Regions from separate parts of the Paenibacillus sp. CAU 1782 genome, predicted to be linked through region 3. Evidence: predicted binding sites of a transcription regulator. Region 3 holds the regulator's gene; each other region holds the start of a gene.
The links. The regulator Rex, encoded in region 3, represses fermentation and respiration genes when NADH is low (regulators of the CRP and FNR family bind a similar motif). The targets are predictions, from matches to a motif close to TTGTGAAATATTTCACAA.
Positions count from the first base shown of each region.

Region 1: nadA (quinolinate synthase NadA) is a predicted target of Rex. The motif match lies at 2,776-2,793, and genes of this name have one in related genera.
Region 2: nirB (nitrite reductase large subunit NirB) is a predicted target of Rex. The motif match lies at 2,106-2,123, and genes of this name have one in related genera.
Region 4: adhE (bifunctional acetaldehyde-CoA/alcohol dehydrogenase) is a predicted target of Rex. The motif match lies at 1,999-2,016, and genes of this name have one in related genera.

Region 1 is NZ_JBTOLL010000010.1:58,268-62,484, forward strand. It holds gene nadB (L-aspartate oxidase) at 1-170, opposite strand, end outside; partial or broken gene ACX93W_RS18705 (hypothetical protein) at 937-1,552, opposite strand; gene nadA (quinolinate synthase NadA) at 1,746-2,684, opposite strand; gene ACX93W_RS18715 (SRPBCC family protein) at 3,078-3,563, opposite strand; gene ACX93W_RS18720 (ArsR/SmtB family transcription factor) at 3,567-3,902, opposite strand; gene ACX93W_RS18725 (ABC transporter permease) at 4,046-4,217, opposite strand, start outside.
Region 2 is NZ_JBTOLL010000012.1:27,915-32,131, reverse strand. It holds gene nirB (nitrite reductase large subunit NirB) at 1-1,962, opposite strand, end outside; gene ACX93W_RS19835 (ANTAR domain-containing response regulator) at 2,241-2,858, shown strand; gene ACX93W_RS19830 (anthranilate phosphoribosyltransferase) at 2,871-3,911, shown strand; gene ACX93W_RS19825 (GNAT family N-acetyltransferase) at 4,175-4,217, shown strand, end outside.
Region 3 is NZ_JBTOLL010000001.1:1,014,396-1,018,612, reverse strand. It holds gene dinG (ATP-dependent DNA helicase DinG) at 1-2,286, shown strand, start outside; gene ACX93W_RS04925 (redox-sensing transcriptional repressor Rex) at 2,252-2,911, shown strand; gene ACX93W_RS04920 (amidohydrolase) at 2,892-4,193, shown strand.
Region 4 is NZ_JBTOLL010000003.1:129,406-133,622, reverse strand. It holds gene adhE (bifunctional acetaldehyde-CoA/alcohol dehydrogenase) at 1-1,924, opposite strand, end outside; gene ACX93W_RS11310 (hypothetical protein) at 3,005-3,673, opposite strand; gene cntA (staphylopine-dependent metal ABC transporter substrate-binding lipoprotein) at 4,068-4,217, shown strand, end outside.

The sequences.
Region 1 (4,217 bases), on a different contig from region 3:
CGGGTGTTGCTGTCCATCATTGTTTTTTTCGTAATCATCAGAACGGATTGAAAGCGACTCCCTCTTATAGCCGTAAAAAGACCGGCAATGCCGGCCCCGATGACTAGCACATCTTTATCAATGACCGGAAGCTTGTCCAGGTCGGCATCAATTAAATACCTTGGTATCATGAGGTCTCCTCCTAATGAAACATAAAAAACATATAACAGGTTAGGGCGTGTTTGCAAACACGCCCTAAATCCTATTGCAAAAAACCTCTCCCGAGGCCTTCAAAACGATTATGTTCGATGTTAATTGGGGCTCAACCTTATCATCAGCGCCTGATTACACTGAGCAAGAGTGTTAAACACGGAAGGTGAAAACCTTTGTTCAAAACGGACATCGACAGTTACCTTTTGCCCGCCTGGCGGTCACCGATGACCGTTAGAGACCCAATTGGATACTTTAACTTTGGGTAACGGTCATCCATGTCCATTAAACGCTCAAAATCCGCGTTTTGGAGATGAATGTAAGCTTTAACGGTCATGCATGGCCTTTAAAATTGGACATTGCATCAAAACAAGGCTTTAATGGTCATGGATGTCCGTTGCGTTCAGGATGTTCGTAAAGTGCATGGATGTCCGTTGCGTTCAGGATGTCCATACTTGCAGGACGGCCGTGCGTGTAGGATAGCCTTAACGTGGGGCTAGCTTCAGGCCCCGGCGTTCCACAAAACACCGCGTATCGTTTACAAGCCGAATTCAACAATCGGAAGCCCCTTGTCCAACAGTCTTGTCTCGCAGTGTTTGACCTCAATCAAAGTCAAGCGCTACTTTCTGCTTTAATCCTTCATTTTCTATGTCAATCATACCCCAGCATCCCGCAACTGTACAATTCCATTTTACAAGAAAAAGCCCGTCCAATGCGCCAACTGAACGCTCTTCCGCCATCAACTATTCATTTGCCTGCCAGATCATGAACGGTTTCGTTAAGCCAGTTCAGGAAAAGCTCCTTTTCCTCAAACTGCGGATAATGTGCGGAATCCTCAAATCGTACGAATTGCTTTTCCGAAGCTTCCAGCTCATCAAAATAATGCTTTGCCGCTTCCGTCGATGTCATATAATCGTACTTGCCCATTACAAAATAAACGGGGATTTTCAATTGGTTTACAAGAGAAGGGATCGGATGCTCTTTCTCCTCCCAAAGCAGCTTCTCTTGCGTTTCTTCAACGCCAAGGATAAAACGGATCAAGTCGAGCCCGTTGTATTCGGTGCTTGTCAGAAACCCTATGTAATAATCTCTGATGTCATTAATCCTTCTGATACTTTCTGACATACGGCATTTCCGAGGTTCCCGGTCCCCCATGCACAAAAAGCAGAATGGGATTGTTGCGGTCATTTCCACGGATCATGATTTGGTGGCTGGCCCCGTTAATGTTCACCTTTTCAAAACGGCTAATGCTGTTTTCACCAGCGATAGAGGGCGTCCAGGTTGGAAAAAACACAAAAAGAAGCAGTGCCGCCGCTGCCAGCAACAATGTCCATCTGATTGCTTTCAACCATTTTCTACGCATTATTCTATCTCCTATATAGAAACGTTCAGGGCATGGCCGCCTCCGTAACGCCGGATGGTTGCCATGCCCTCTAAAGTCAGCTATTGCTTGCCTATTGCACAGACTCCATCAAGCCGCTTGCTTCACCCTGCAGTCTTCACCAGTATATTTACCGCCTTATCAATACTGAGCGTACCTATAGGCAATCAGCATGCTACTTCACTTGCAGCATCCGCTCAAGCGACAAGCGTGCTTGGTCTGCTACCTGCGGCGGCACATAGATCTGAGGCTGCATCGTTTCAAGCGCCTTCACGAGCTTTTTCAGGTTATTCACCTTCATATTCGGACAAACCAAATATTTCGACGCAAAATGGAAGGTTTTGTCGGGGCTGTCGAGTCTGAGCTGATAACCCGTTCCATCCTCCGTGCCAACGATAAATTCCTTGCAATCGGATTCTTTGCAATATTTGATGATAGCCGTTGTGCTGCCGACAAAATCGCCCAGCTCGACAACCTCGGGACGGCATTCAGGATGCACCACAAACTCGGCCCCTGGATACTTGGCCTTCATTTCCTCAACATCCTTGACCGTCAACATGTCATGGGTATTGCAGTAGCCTTCCCAGATGATCATTTTTTTGTCCGTATTCTGCTGAACGTAATGGCCCAGATTTTTGTCCGGTACCCAGATGACTTCGTCGCCTTCAACCGAATTGACAACCTTGACGGCATTTGCCGACGTGCAGCAAATATCCGTCTCCGCTTTAATTTCGGCGGAGGAGTTAATGTACGTCACCACCGTTGCATTGGGATGCTGTGCCTTCAGCTTGCGCAGGCCATCCACATTGACCATATCCGCCATCGGACATCCCGCTCTTTCGTCGGGAATAATGACCGTTTTGTTAGGAGCAAGAATTTTCGCGCTTTCGCCCATAAAATGAACTCCGCAAAACACGATCACATCGGCATCCGTCGCTGCTGCCTTCTGGGCCAGCAGAAAGGAATCGCCCCGGAAATCGGCAACCTCCTGAATTTCGTCACGCTGATAATAATGGGCAAGAATGATGGCATTGCGTTCCTTCTTCAACTGCATCAGCCGTTCACGCAGCTCGCGGGTCTGCTCCGCCTTGCGTTCCAGTGCCAGTGCTTCCACGATAAATTCACTCCTCTTATAAGGGATGGGCCGCATCCCGAGCAACGTGCATGATCTGCGGCGGCTCATTCCGTTATCCGGCAAGTATGCTTTGTGAATGTAAGCACAAAGCAACCGGGATTGTCTTAGAACTCTGCAAGGACCAGATGTTGCCTAATTTTCGTTCCATGCAAGGCGCTTTTTGTAAGGCTTACCGGGGGTAAGTCAAGGAAAAGTAACGCAGCAGGGGGCGAAAAGGCGGCGATAGATGCCCTTGAGGAAGTTTTAAGACACTCCCTAAGCCAATTGCCTTTAGTTTAATCCAAAATGGGGTTTTTCATTTGATTAAGATTTAATTTACACTTGCCTGATAGCTCTGTCAATGCATGTGTGATCAATATTACGCTCTTTTTTTTATTCATGCTCTACAAGCAGCTTTAAGCCCTCAAACATCAGATGCCAGCCGGTCCGGGATGCATCGTGATAATCCTGTGCAGCTTGCAGCGCTTCTTCCTCGCTCCAGCCTTCATCATGGGGAACGCGTATTTCCTGGGTAAACACCATCCGGCAACCGCCGTCTTCCCCTTCGATTTTGACCGTTAATGTATCTTCGGAGTCGCTGAATTGAGGCATGCAAAAAGTAAATATCAGCTTGCTTGGCGCGTCAATCTCGATATATTGGCCGACAGCTCTGTAATCCATCCCATTCCGATGGTCAACGATTTCCCATTGCCCTCCGACAGTCAAATCTGCTTTGGCGATTTTATTGGATTCGGTTCTCGTCATGAGCCATTTGCCCATAAGCTTTGGGTTGCTCCACGCCTCAAACAGCTCTTGGGGCGTTGCCTTAAAGCTGCAATCCATCATAAGTGTAATATAAGAAGCTTGTTCATTTTCCATCCCTTATCTACCCCTTTCCTGCTCCCTGTTAGTGTTCCTCTTTCCTCGCGTTTTGGCTCTCTCGTAACCCTTGATCCAATGGGAAACGATGGACATCGAGCCGGTAGTCAAACGGCAATAATGAGTGCGGCCTTGCACCGAGCGCATCAGCAAGCCCGCATGCTCCAATACCTTGACATGCTTAGACGCTGCCGCCAGCGACATATGGAAAGGGGCCGCCAGCTCCGTTACCGTCCGCTCGCGCTGAGCCATCAGCCTCATCATTTCCCGGCGCGTGGAATCGGCAAGCGCATGGAAAATATAATTGAGTTGTTCTTCCGTGCACATTTGTTCAACCATGGGGTTTCAGTATACCTCCCGTTCTTATGACGATCAACCTTTCGATATAGGGTGAATAGGCTGAAATGGTCTCTTCCTCACGAAAAAGCGCCAAACCTGTAACGGGTCTGGCGCTTGTTAATCTGCCTATTGCTTCCTGCTTGTTATCTGCGCGCCGGATCATAAGGCTGTCCCAACGCGGATGGCGCGCTGGAGCGGCCTACCGCACCCGCAAGGACGATGAGCGTAAGCACATAAGGCAACATATAGAATACTTCAGTAGGTATTTGGCTAGCAAAATCGAACAGCTGCGCAAAATTGCGAAGCGCCTGCGCC
Region 2 (4,217 bases), on a different contig from region 3:
GGAGTCCTGCGTTCCGAAACGGCAGAACGTATTGCCGACGCAGGTTTTTACGGTGCGGAGCGTTTTGCCATAGGCATGCCCGGACGGCATATCCAGATCGCTCCATATTTTTGGCAAGTCTTCTTTTTTGATGCCCATTAAGTCCAATCGCTGACCGCCGGTGAATTTCACGAGCGGAACCTCGTATTTTTCCGCGACCTCGGCGATTTTCTTCAGCTCGGTCGGCGATGTGATGCCGCCATAGATCCTTGGTACGACCGTAAAAGTGCCATCCTTCTGGATGTTGGCATGGAAGCGCTCGTTGGTTACGCGGGATTCTTTTTCGTCCACATATTCCTCGGGGAACAGCATGCCCAGGTAGTAGTTGAGCGCCGGACGGCATTTGGAGCAGCCTTCGGCATTATTCCACTCCAGCACGTTCATCACTTCATTTACGCTCATGAGACGCATTTCGGTGATGCTTGCGACGATTTCGTCGCGGCTTAGCGTCGTACAGCCGCAAATGCCTTCTTTGACCGGTTCGCCGATGGAATCGCCGGAATAGATCTGCAGCAATCCTTCCACCAGCGGTTTACAGCCTCCGCAAGAAGCAGATGCTTTGGTGCAGGTTTTGATGGAGCCAACCGTATTGCAGCCTTTATTCAAAATAGCGTCAGCGATGGTGCCTTTGGATACGCCGTTGCAGCCGCAAATAATTTCATCGTCTGCCATTGCTTGCAGTCTGGCATTTCCTGAGCTTGCGCCGCCGCCTGACTGATCCGGAGAAAAGCCGATAAGAAGACTCTTTTCCCGTCCTTCGATGGACTCTTCTTTTTTTATAATGGAGAACAACTCAGCTCCGTCAGAGGTGTCGCCGAACAATACGGCGCCAATGAGCTTGCCGTCCTTGATAACGAGTTTTTTGTAAGTTCCGCCAAGCTCATCCTGAATTTTCAGTGAGCGCGTGCCGGGGCTTTCATCAAAAATACCGCCAGAGAACACATCAACGCCGGATACTTTCAGCTTGGTGGAAGTGACGGAGCCGCCGTAGCCTTCCGTAGTCACGCCGGCCAAATGTTTGGCAAGCACTGCGCCTTGCTCATACAGAGGAGCAACCAGGCCATAAGCGATGCCGCGGTGCTCGGCGCATTCGCCTACCGCATACACATCCGGGACGCTCGTACGCATGAAGTCGTCGATGACGATGCCGCGGTTAATTTCGATGCCGGAAGCGCGAGCCAGGTCCACATTAGGTTTGATGCCGACCGCCATCACGACCAGATCGCCGTCAGCTTCGCTGCCATCGGAGAATACCAGGCCGGTAGCCCGTTTCTTTCCTTTAATAGCGGTTGTGCTTTTCTTGAGCAGGAATTCCATGCCTTGAGCTTCCAGCTCGCGCTGCAGCATCCGGGCAGCCGTCTCGTCCAGCTGGCGCTCCATCAGGTAGTCGTTGATGTGAACGACCTGCACCTTCATGCCCAGATGCAGCAAACCTCTGGCCGCTTCAAGGCCCAGCAATCCGCCGCCGATGACCACCGCTTTTTTGTAGGAGCGAGCAGCCTCGATCATTGTTTCGCAGTCCTTGATGTCGCGGAAAGCGATGACGCCTTCTTTGTCAGCGCCAGGCAGCGGGAGCATAAACGGGTTGGAGCCGGTTGCGATAAGAAGAGAATCGTAGGGAACCGATACGCCTTGCTGGGACGTAACGACTTTGCGGTCCGTATCGATGCGTGTTATGGTATGACCTGTATAAAGCGTGATGTCATTTTCGCTGTACCAATCCCAGTCGTTAATTACGATCTCTTGAAGGCTGGCTCCGCCCGCCAGGACGGAGGACAACATGATCCGGTTATAGTTGGGATGTGGCTCGCTTCCGAAAATCGTAATCTCATACCGCTCGGGAGCAAGTTTCAATAAATGCTCAATGGCTCTGACGCCGGCCATGCCGTTGCCGATCAGGACTAGCTTTTGTTTGGTGGTCATACGGTAATCTCCTCTCCGGTGCTGCTGCATTTGAATAAAAAAAGCCTGCTTCACAGAGGAGTAAACATACGTTACCCTAGGTCTGTGAAAGCAGGCTCCATTGCCGCTTCAAACGAATACGCCATTGTATTCGTGAAAATGTGTTGTGACTAATGTCACTATACATCACATGACGATATAATGTCAATATAATTCACATTAAAAATTTTGACTGATGACAGAGTCGCTTTAAAGTGTTATAAATAGTAACATGAAATTTCTGTTGGGGGGCGAGCCGATTGCGCTCTTTGCTGGTAGTTGAACCGGATGTTGCTGCGGTAAGAAGAGCGGACCTGTCTCCGTCCGTCTCATTGCCCAAGAAAAAAACACCTATTTATGTGTTAGAGGAATACGGTTACGCCGTGCTTCGAGCAAGAGATGTCGGCAAAGCGGAGACGTTGATCGGCGGGGCCGATGCTTTGGTTCTGCATATGCCTCTTAACGATGTCAAGCTTGTGGGCCATAGGTTGACCAGGGCAAAGGCGATGCCCTTGTTCTGGTGGTGCAGCGCGGCTTCCGCCGCGGATTCGCTTCAGTATTGCGAGGAGGATGCTCCGGTTGACGGACTGCTGACAGCCTCCATGAGCGAGCAGGAGCTGCATTGGAGCCTCCATTTTGGAGAAAGGCAGTTTATGGAGCGGCAGCAATGGCTGAGTGAAAAGAAGCAGCTTGAAGGCCGTCTGGAAGAGCGTAAATGGATTGATATGGCAAAGGGGATCCTGTGTAAAATAAAAAATATTTCGGAGGCCGAAGCGTATGAAGTGCTGCGAAAGCAGGCCATGAACGATCGCAAGCGGATGGTGGATGTGGCCACTTCTATCGTAAGAGTGCATCAATTGCTTCAGGATCAAAAATAAGGGGGCCATGTCATGTTTGCAAAGTTATTGAAGGAAGTTGGCAGAGGCAAGCGGGGAGCGCGAGATCTCAGTTATGAGGAAGCCCGTACGGCCGCCGAATTGATTGTTGCAGGAAAGGTTACCCCGGCTCAACTGGGCGCCTTTTTTGTCGCCGAACGGATTAAGATGGAAAGCGTCGAAGAGCTTCAGGCATTTGTTGAAGTATTGCGCGAACATGCCTATAGAGTACCGGTTCAGGAAGGGATCGACTGCACGGGACCATATGACGGACGGAAGAAATCATTTTACGCAACCTTCGCCACGGCGTTTGTAACCGCGTCCGCAGGTTTGCCGGTAACGCTGCACGGCACGGCGCCTATGCCGCCCAAATGGGGGATTACGCTTCAAGATTTGCTGGAGGAGGCTGGCGTTCCCGCTTTGGAGATGTCCAGGGAATCAGCTCTGCATGCCGCTAAGGAGACGGGGGTATTGTACGTTTCCTCGGAGCAGTGGTGTCCTCCGCTTGCCATGCTTCGCTCTGTCAGGCTGGAGCTGGATATGCGCACGATCATCAATACGGCGGAAAAGCTGGTGGATTACAGCCACTCTCCGTATCTGATGTTTGGAGTGTTCCACAACACTGTTTTTGAGCGGATGGCAAAGCTGTCCGAAAAGCTGTCATACCGCAAAGCGCTGATCGTTCAGGGCGTCGAGGGCTCTGAGGATCTCTTTATTGAGCGGCCGACCCGTACGTATGACGTCAGCGGCGGCGAAGCCACGCTCCATGTAATTAATCCTGACGCCTATGGACTGGAGACAGCCGTTCCCGAAATTTCCTGGACAGCCAAGGAGCAATTGAATGCTACGGAGGCGGTTCTGCAGGGCAAGGGACATCTGGCTTTTGTCAATCAGGTGCTGCTGAATGCCGCCGTTCGTTTGCAGCTGGCGGATAAAGTGGAATCGGTGGAGGAAGGTTTGTACACCTGCAAAGCGCTATTGGATGAAGGGACGCCGTTTGAGCGTTACCGGACCTGGCTTTCCCTCATGCAAAAGCAAGGCGCCCACATCGTATAAAACGGATCGCGTTCATTATGGCGCGATCACGCCTATCCAGAACACCTCAAACCGTCAGCAGCGCTGCCAATCCGCAGCCGTAGGCTGGCGGTTTTTTGTTGCGCCCAGCATGCAGGAATAGGTTCTTAATTCTCAGTGGGGCTTCTATTCCGGCATTATGCAGGACATGCCGCCTTTGAAATTGGATCAAGTGTCTGTCAGTTCTGGCAACGATCCGTTATAATGGACACAAATGAATATTTTTACAGGAAGGGATCGATAGCTTGCTGGGACAGGAAATCACATACAGAGAGCTCGCGATTAAGG
Region 3 (4,217 bases):
TATCGCCAGTTTGCTCTCAAGGCAAGGGAATGGAGCGAAGAGCAGCCTCCGCGTGGTGAAAGCAGTAATGAAGGGGATCAGTTATCGCTCACCTTCCCGGAATACCTCGACAGCATCAAAACAGCCATGATGGACAAGTTTGCGGCTTATGAAGAACGCGAGCCGCAAAACATTATGTTTGATGAAGTTTATAAAGCTTTATCGAGCGATAGCCATTTGCTGATTGAAGCAGGGACAGGAACGGGGAAATCGCTTGGGTATTTGATACCGGCGCTTTATTACGGCGTTCAAAGCGGCAGCAAGGTTGTTGTCAGCACGCACACCATCAACCTGCAGGAGCAAATCCGCGGGCGCGACGTGCCATTGCTGGAGGAAGTGCTGCCCTTTCCTTTTAGAGCGTCGATTTTTAAAGGCCGCGGAAATTATCTTTGCTTGCGCAAGTTCGAAGGCAAAGTGAATACTCTGGATTTCAATTCGCCCCATGAAGATGGAGTTACGGCTTCCCAAATGATCGTTTGGCTTGGGGAAACCGAAACCGGCGATCAAGAGGAATTGAATTTCGGAAGCAGGGGAGCGGATTTTTGGCAAACTGTCGCCAGCGACGCGGATTCTTGTCTGAACCGGGCATGCCCTTGGTTTAAACGATGTTACTATCATCGAGCCAAGCATGAATCCAATATTGCGGATGTGTGCATAACCAATCATTCCTTGCTTTTTACCGATGTTCAATCGGAGCACCGCTTGTTGCCTGCTTATTCCCATCTGGTCATTGACGAGGCTCATCACGTGGAGGAGACGGCAAGCAAGCATCTGGGTTTCAACGTGAATTATTATTCCTTCGTCAATACATCGATTCATTTGTATAAGGACAGCCGCAGCGGCTTGCTCCAAAATTTGCGTTACCGGTTGCAGCAAGAGGACGACGAACGGGTGAATGCGTGGATCGAAACCATCGATGCGCTGCTGATTCCCAAGCTTCAGAACATGAAGGAATATTGGGATAAGCTGTTTGAGCTGCTGTTTGCCCTTATCGGCACTTCCGGGGAAGGACCGGGCGACAACGGGGCGGCTGTATTGAGGCTGCAGGGCAGCCAGCCTCCGGAAGGCTGGGATGATATTGCAACCTACGAGGAGCATGTTCATACGGCTTTGTCCCTATGGCTTAAAGACTGCGAGAAGCTTGCATCGGATATCAAGGAACGGATTGATGATCACGGCGTTCAGGCGGCGCTGACGGATTTAAACGGTGAATTGAGAAATTTTGGGCGGATCAAGGATGAATTGCGGATTCTGGTCAAAATGGAACAGCCGGATTTTGTGTATTGGCTGGAAGCCAGCCCGGTTACGCGGCATCGCTCGCTGCATTTTTATGCGGCGCCGATTCAAGTCAGCAGGCAGCTGCAAACTTACTTCTTTGATGCCAAAGACAGCGTCATCATGACGTCGGCAACGTTGACCGTTCAGAAATCATTCCAATACGTTATGGAGCAGCTGGGGCTGGAAGGTTACGAAGTGCAGAACAGGCTTCAAACCGTGCAATTGCCGTCTCCTTTTCAGTACAGACAGCAGGCGCTGGTTATTGTGCCGCGAGATTTTCCGCCATATAAAGGAGCTTTCCCGGACCCTTCTTATCTGGAGCGGCTGGCGCAATCCATTGGGGATGTTGCCGTCGAAACCGGGGGCAAAATGCTGGTGCTGTTTACATCGTACCGAATGCTCAGAGCCGTCTACGAGTTGCTGAAAGATCCGTTGGAGGTTTCCGGCATACAGGTGCTGGGCCAAGGCATCGACAGCAGCAACCGGACCAAGCTGACGCGTCGTTTCCTGCAGCAGGCCGAATCCGTTTTGCTGGGCACAAGCAGCTTTTGGGAAGGCGTGGACATCCCCGGGGAAGCATTGACTTGCCTGGCTATCGTCCGATTGCCGTTTCAGCCGCCCAACCATCCCGTTGCCGAGGCAAAAGCGGAGGTGCTTCAGCGGAGGAAGCAAAATCCATTTATGAAGCTGTCCATACCGCAGGCGGTTATCCGGTTTAAGCAAGGATTTGGACGTTTGGTCCGAACGGCCCACGACAAAGGCATTGTCATTATTTATGATACTCGCGTGATCGAGACCTACTACGGCAAGCATTTTCTTTATTCCTTGCCGGGACCGAAAATGGAAACGATGTTTACAGCCCAGATCGTACCGAGAATTCGGGACTGGCTCATGCCGGAAAGTGAAGTTTCATACGAAGAGGGAGGCGACAGGGATGAAAAGCGCGAAAATATCGGAAGCGGTAGTTAGAAGGCTTCCTATCTATCTTCAATCCTTGAACGAATTGCACAGCCGCGAAATCGGAACGGTGTCCTCGCAGGAGCTTGGACAACGCCTGGATCTTAATCCGGCGCAAATTCGCAAGGATCTGGCCTATTTTGGAGAATTCGGTCGCAAGGGCATCGGTTATGACGTCATCTATCTGATCGAAAAAATTCGCCAGATTCTAAAAGTAAACCAGACGATCAATGTAGCATTGGTGGGGGCGGGCAACTTGGGCCTTGCCCTCTGCAACTACAACAAATATTCCAAAGACAATATGAAGATTACCGCCGTATTTGACGACAATCCTCAGAAGATAGGCACTAAAATCAACAACTTGCTTGTGCAGCCGATGGACGAGCTAGTGGAAACGGTCAAGGCGCGCGCGATTCGGATCGGCATTATTACGGTTCCTGCTATGGAAGCCCAAAATGTTGCTAACCGTTTTGTTGAAGCCGGCATAGAAGGCGTGCTTAACTTTGCTCCAGGCATTCTTCGCGTACCGGATGAAGTGCGTGTTCAGAATGCGGATTTTACCCGAGAATTGTTAAGTCTGGCGTATTATTTGAATCAGGACGAGGAGGAAAACGAAGATGGGCCAGCTCTGGATTAAAGACGGGCTTTTTATTTCGATGGAGGATGGCGTTGCGCCTTTTAGAGGCCATATGGTTGTTGAAGGCGACCTCATTACATACCTTGGCGATAAAACGCCGGAAGGCTTGCAGGAAGGCGTCGAAGTGCTGGATGGCAGCAAGCTTGCTTTTATGCCGGGGCTGATCAATACCCATGGTCATGCCGCTATGAGTCTGCTGCGCGGTTTCTCCGATGACCAGAAGCTGCAAGTATGGCTGGAGCAAAAAATGTGGCCGATGGAAGCCAAATACGAGGATGCAGATACAACGGCCGGCGCGGCGCTCGCTATTGTGGAGATGCTGAAGACGGGCACCACAACGTTTGTCGATATGTATGACCGTATGGACAAGGTAGCGGCTGTAACGGAGCAATCCGGCATTCGCGGCGTTTTGACGCGCGGCGTAATCGGACTCTGTCCTGAGGAAGTGCAAAAAGAGAAGCTGGACGAAGCCATCGCTTTTGCACGTGAATGGAATGGGGCTGCAAACGGCCGGATTTCCACCATGTTGTCCCCGCATGCGCCTTATACCTGTCCGCCGGCTTATATCGAAAAGTTTGTTCAGGCGGCGCATGATTATGACTTGCCTCTTCATACCCATATGTCCGAAACGATTGCCGAGGTCGAGCAAAATGTTGCCGATTACGGAAAACGGCCGGTGGAGCATCTAGATCAATTAGGCTTTTTCTCCCGTCCGGCGCTGCTTGCCCATGCGGTTCATCTGACTGATGACGAAATTGCCATTTTGGCAAGCAGGGGAGCCTCGATTTCCCATAATCCTGTGAGCAATCTCAAGCTTGCCAGCGGAATCGCCCGGCTGAACGATCTGATGAAAGCCGGCGTTAAAGTTTCGCTTGGCACGGATAGCGTAGCCAGCAATAACAATCTGGATTTGTTCCAGGAAATCAATATGGCGGCTTTGCTGCACAAAGGCGTCTCCGGCGATCCTACGGCGGTGCCGGCAGCGGAAGCGTTGAAGCTGGGCACTGTATACGGAGCCGAGGCGATCTGGCAAGGAGACCGCATCGGGAAACTGAAGGTTGGCTACAAGGCTGACTTTATCGGCATTAATTTGGATCAGCCGCATTTCTATCCGCTGTCCGATGTTGTGTCCCATCTGGTTTATGCGGGAACCGGCAGAGATGTTGTTCACGTCTGGGTGGACGGTCAGCAAGTACTGCGCAACGGTATTTGCACACAGCTTGACGAAGAAAAAATCGTCAGGGAAGCGGCCCTGCGTTTTGAAAGGCTGCTCAAGGGCTGATGAGGGCCGTTCAGAGAAAGCGAG
Region 4 (4,217 bases), on a different contig from region 3:
CGTCCGGCGTCAGCTCGTAATCGGCCAGCGGATATTTGGTGTTGCCGTTTTCCTTGTCGGTAATAACCGCAAACGAGGTCACCTCTGCGCCGGTGCCAGACGTTGTCGGAATCGCCACGAATTTGGCTTTGTCGCCCAGATGCGGGTATTTGTATACGCGTTTGCGGATATCCAGGAACTTCTGTTTAACCGACTGGAAATCGGTGTCGGGATGCTCGTAGAACAGCCACATGCCTTTGGCCGCGTCCATTGGCGAACCGCCGCCCAGCGCGATAATGCAATCCGGCTTAAACGCCTCCATCATCGCAACGCCGCGTCTGACCGTTTCGATCGAAGGATCAGGTTCTACTTCCGAAAATACTTCGACAATAACCGGCGTTTGGCGTTTGCGCAGGTAATATTCAACCCGCTCCACATAGCCAAGTTTCACCATAACGGGGTCCGTAACGATCATGATGCGGCTAATTCCTTGCATTTTAGCCAAATATTGCGTTGCGCCTCTTTCGAAAAAGATTTTTGGCGGAATTTTAAACCATTGCATATTCACGGCTCTTAGTGCCACCCGCTTCACGTTTATTAGATTATCGACAGTTACGTTGGACGTTGTCGAGTTTTTGCCGTACGATCCGCAGCCCAGCGTAAGCGAAGGCGTATTGGAGTTGTAGATGTCGCCGATGCCGCCATGCGTCGAAGGCGAGTTGACCAGAACGCGGCCTGTTTGCAGGCGATCCGCAAATGCACGGATTACGGCGTCATCATTGGAGTGAACCGCCGACGAGTGGCCCATGCCGCCAAATTCAACAACCTTCATGGCTGTTTCGATGCCTTGCTCGACATTTTTGACTTTGAGGCAAGCAAGCACAGGGCTGAGCTTTTCTGCCGACAGCGGATAATCGGGCCCAACGCCGCCGATTTCGGCCACCAGCATTTTTGTGCCGGCCGGCACTTTTACGCCAGCGACTTCGGCAATGTAGGTTGCAGGTTTGCCTACGATCGCGCCGTTGACTGCGCATTTATCCTTCACGATAACGAGATCGGAAACCTTTGCCGTTTCTTCTTTGTTCAAGAAATAACAGCCTTGATCCGCCATCAGCTTTTTCACTTTTTCATAGACGGGTTCTTCGATAATCACCGCTTGCTCGGATGCGCAAATCATGCCGTTGTCAAACGTTTTCGAGAGGATGATATCGTTGACCGCTTGCTCCAGGTCCGCCGTTTTTTCGATAAAGGCCGGCACGTTGCCCGAACCTACGCCAAGCGCCGGTTTGCCTGTGCTGTAAGCCGATTTGACCATGCCGGGACCGCCTGTGGCCAGCACGAGCGCAACGTCTGGATGGTTCATCAGCGTTTGCGTCGCTTCAACGGACGGCAATTCGATCCATTGAATCATATGCTCGGGAGCTCCGTTTTTCACGGCTGCGTCCAGCAGCGTTTTGGCAGCTTCAGCGCTGCACTTTTGAGCGGATGGATGGAAACCGAATACGATCGGGTTTCTTGTTTTCGCCGCAATCAGCGCTTTGAACATCGTTGTCGAGGTAGGATTGGTTACCGGAGTAACCCCGGCAAGCACGCCAAGCGGCTCTGCTACCTTCATATAGTTTTCGTATCTGTTTTCCTCGATGACGCCAACGGTTTTTTTATGCTTGATGTCGTGGTAGATGTATTCCGTTGCAAAGATGTTTTTGGTGATCTTGTCTTCGTACACCCCTCTGCCCGTTTCCACTACAGCCATTTTCGCCAGTTCCATATGGCGGTCCAGACCGGCCAAGGCCATTGCCTGCACGATAGTGTCCACTTGATCCTGGTTCAGCTTCATAAACTGCTCCAGCGCTTTCTTCGCATTCGCCACCAACTGATTCACGTGTTCGCCCGCCGTCATTTCAGCAGCCGGCTGATCTTTTACTTTGCTCTCTTTAACAGCCATTTGTTTTCCCTCCTGTAAGGTAGTCTTTGTTTATCTCTTCTTGAATCCAATATACCTCTGGAGAAAGTCAGATTCTGTGAATTATTTCACATATTATCGGTTTTTGTGAAAATTTTCACCTGATTTTTGTCCGGAAAAAGAGAGCAATCTCACAATCCGGCATTTTTGCCCCTTTTGATCGATTTTTAACGCGATTGGGATGGGTTCAGGCGGACGTAACGGTCATCCATGTCCGGTAGAAGGCAAATTCGCCGATTTTTCATCTGTAACGGACATCGCTGACCGTTAGAGTAGTTTTGACCGCGTAAATTGGGCCATTTGGAGCTCTAATGGACAAAAATGACCGTTAATTGTTCAGATTTGCTGGTTTTGAGCCTGTAATGGACATCCGCGTCCGTTACAGAAGGACAATCTCCAGCATACACCTTCGACAAACTCCAGTTATCCAAGTATCCAAGGTATCATGCAATGGTACGATGCTGAGGTACAATGCCTGGCTGGTGCCCAGGTTACCACGCAAAGGCACGATGCCTAGGTGTTGCCAAGGTACGATGCTGAGGTACAATGCCTGGCTAATGCCCAACCTACGATGCTGAGGTACAATGCCTGGCTGGTGCCCAACCTACGATGCTGGGGTACAATGCCTGGCTGATGCCCAACCTACGATGCTGAGGTACAATGCCTGGCTGGTGCCCAGGTTACCACGCAAAGGCACGATGCCTGGCTGGTACCCAGGTTACCACGCAAAGGCACGATGCCTAGATGTTGCCAAGGTACCACGCAAAGGTGCGATCCCCCAACGTATTTCGCCTCATCTCGCACGTCGTTCTGTCGACGCTCAATCCGCGGCCGGGACACGCTGGCTAATAATGCAGCCGCGTTAACTCAGTTTTCACCAAGCTGTCGCAGCCGCATATTCAAACCAATATTTTTAATGGGATCCTTCGGCACACTGATTCCAATGCGGAGTAGTCGGTTGTTGCCTTTACATCCCTGCCACTTGCCTCATATAATCTGACACCATGCGAGTTCTTTGTTATTCAGCATCGGGACCCACCAGCTTTTGCTTCTTGCCTTTATCTAAGGGCTATCGCGTTCTGTAACCTGGGCTTTTATCAACAGCACAACCGAATGCTCCCGAGTAAAGGCCATTACGTCTTCTTCATCCAAAAAGTCTGCCGAACGAAGCGATTCCCCCACCTTCATCTGCCAATAGGTGCCGATGATGCGGCTTTCGTCAGGTTGTAATCTGATGACGTTATCTTCTGTCGCCGCGTAAGCAAGATTGGCATTGTTTATCGCAACGCTATATTCGTCCGGCAACCGATTTGGCAAAAGCTTTCCGCTTGGCCCATATCCGTATACAAGCACAGAGTCTTCAAAAGGAATAAATCCAACCCCTAACGGACCGTTTTCATTAGCAAATGGACTGTTTCCAAAAGACATCTCCCAAATAGGGTCCTCCTGAACACGTTTGCCGTCCACATACCCTTCCAGCCATACCCGAAGCCAGCTTTCGTTGGCCCGAGGCAATTGAATTTGATAGTCCAGCAAATGCCCCAGTCCGGCAACTTTGATGCTTTCAGCATGGGGAAGGTCCTTATTAGGTGAGAGGATTGCTATGGCGTTATCGTCATTCTCCGTTTTCGCGCATGAGGCCAACAACAGGACCGCAATGATGCCTACAATTGTGAGACTGAATAGACGGTTAAACTTTCTTTGGTCGTGGACTGAGATTTGATGCTTCAATATGCTGATTCTCCTTCACTGCGTTAATTATCGCATCAGAGGCGGTTTGCCAAAGACGGCGCCAGCGTTTTGATTAGATGCTTCTTCGCTATCAACTTGGCTTATCGACTTATATCAATACGAATAACTGGAAATAAAGTTCCAAATTAACCCTATCCACTCCAAATAAAATACGATAACCGCTGCCGATCAAGACATTTCTTTCGACACTCTATATAAGTTCAACTAAATAGTGGCGGCAGAGGAGTCCGCCGCTTCTTTAGTCGAACTTATATCGTTCCTAACTGCGACAAAAATGGCTATTGACGAAAACCTGGGTCTTCGCTAATATTTACCTATTACTATTCGTAATGATTACTATTATCGAATAAAATAGAACCCAGGAGGATTTAACATGACCAGAAAGATGATTTATTTGCTTACCTTAGCAGCGCTTGCGGCACTGCTGCTGGCTGCTTGCAGCACAAACACAACAAAAAGCGGCGCGGGTCATTCAAATGCAAATTCAGCAAATGCTGATTTCACAAACAACGATATCACAGAC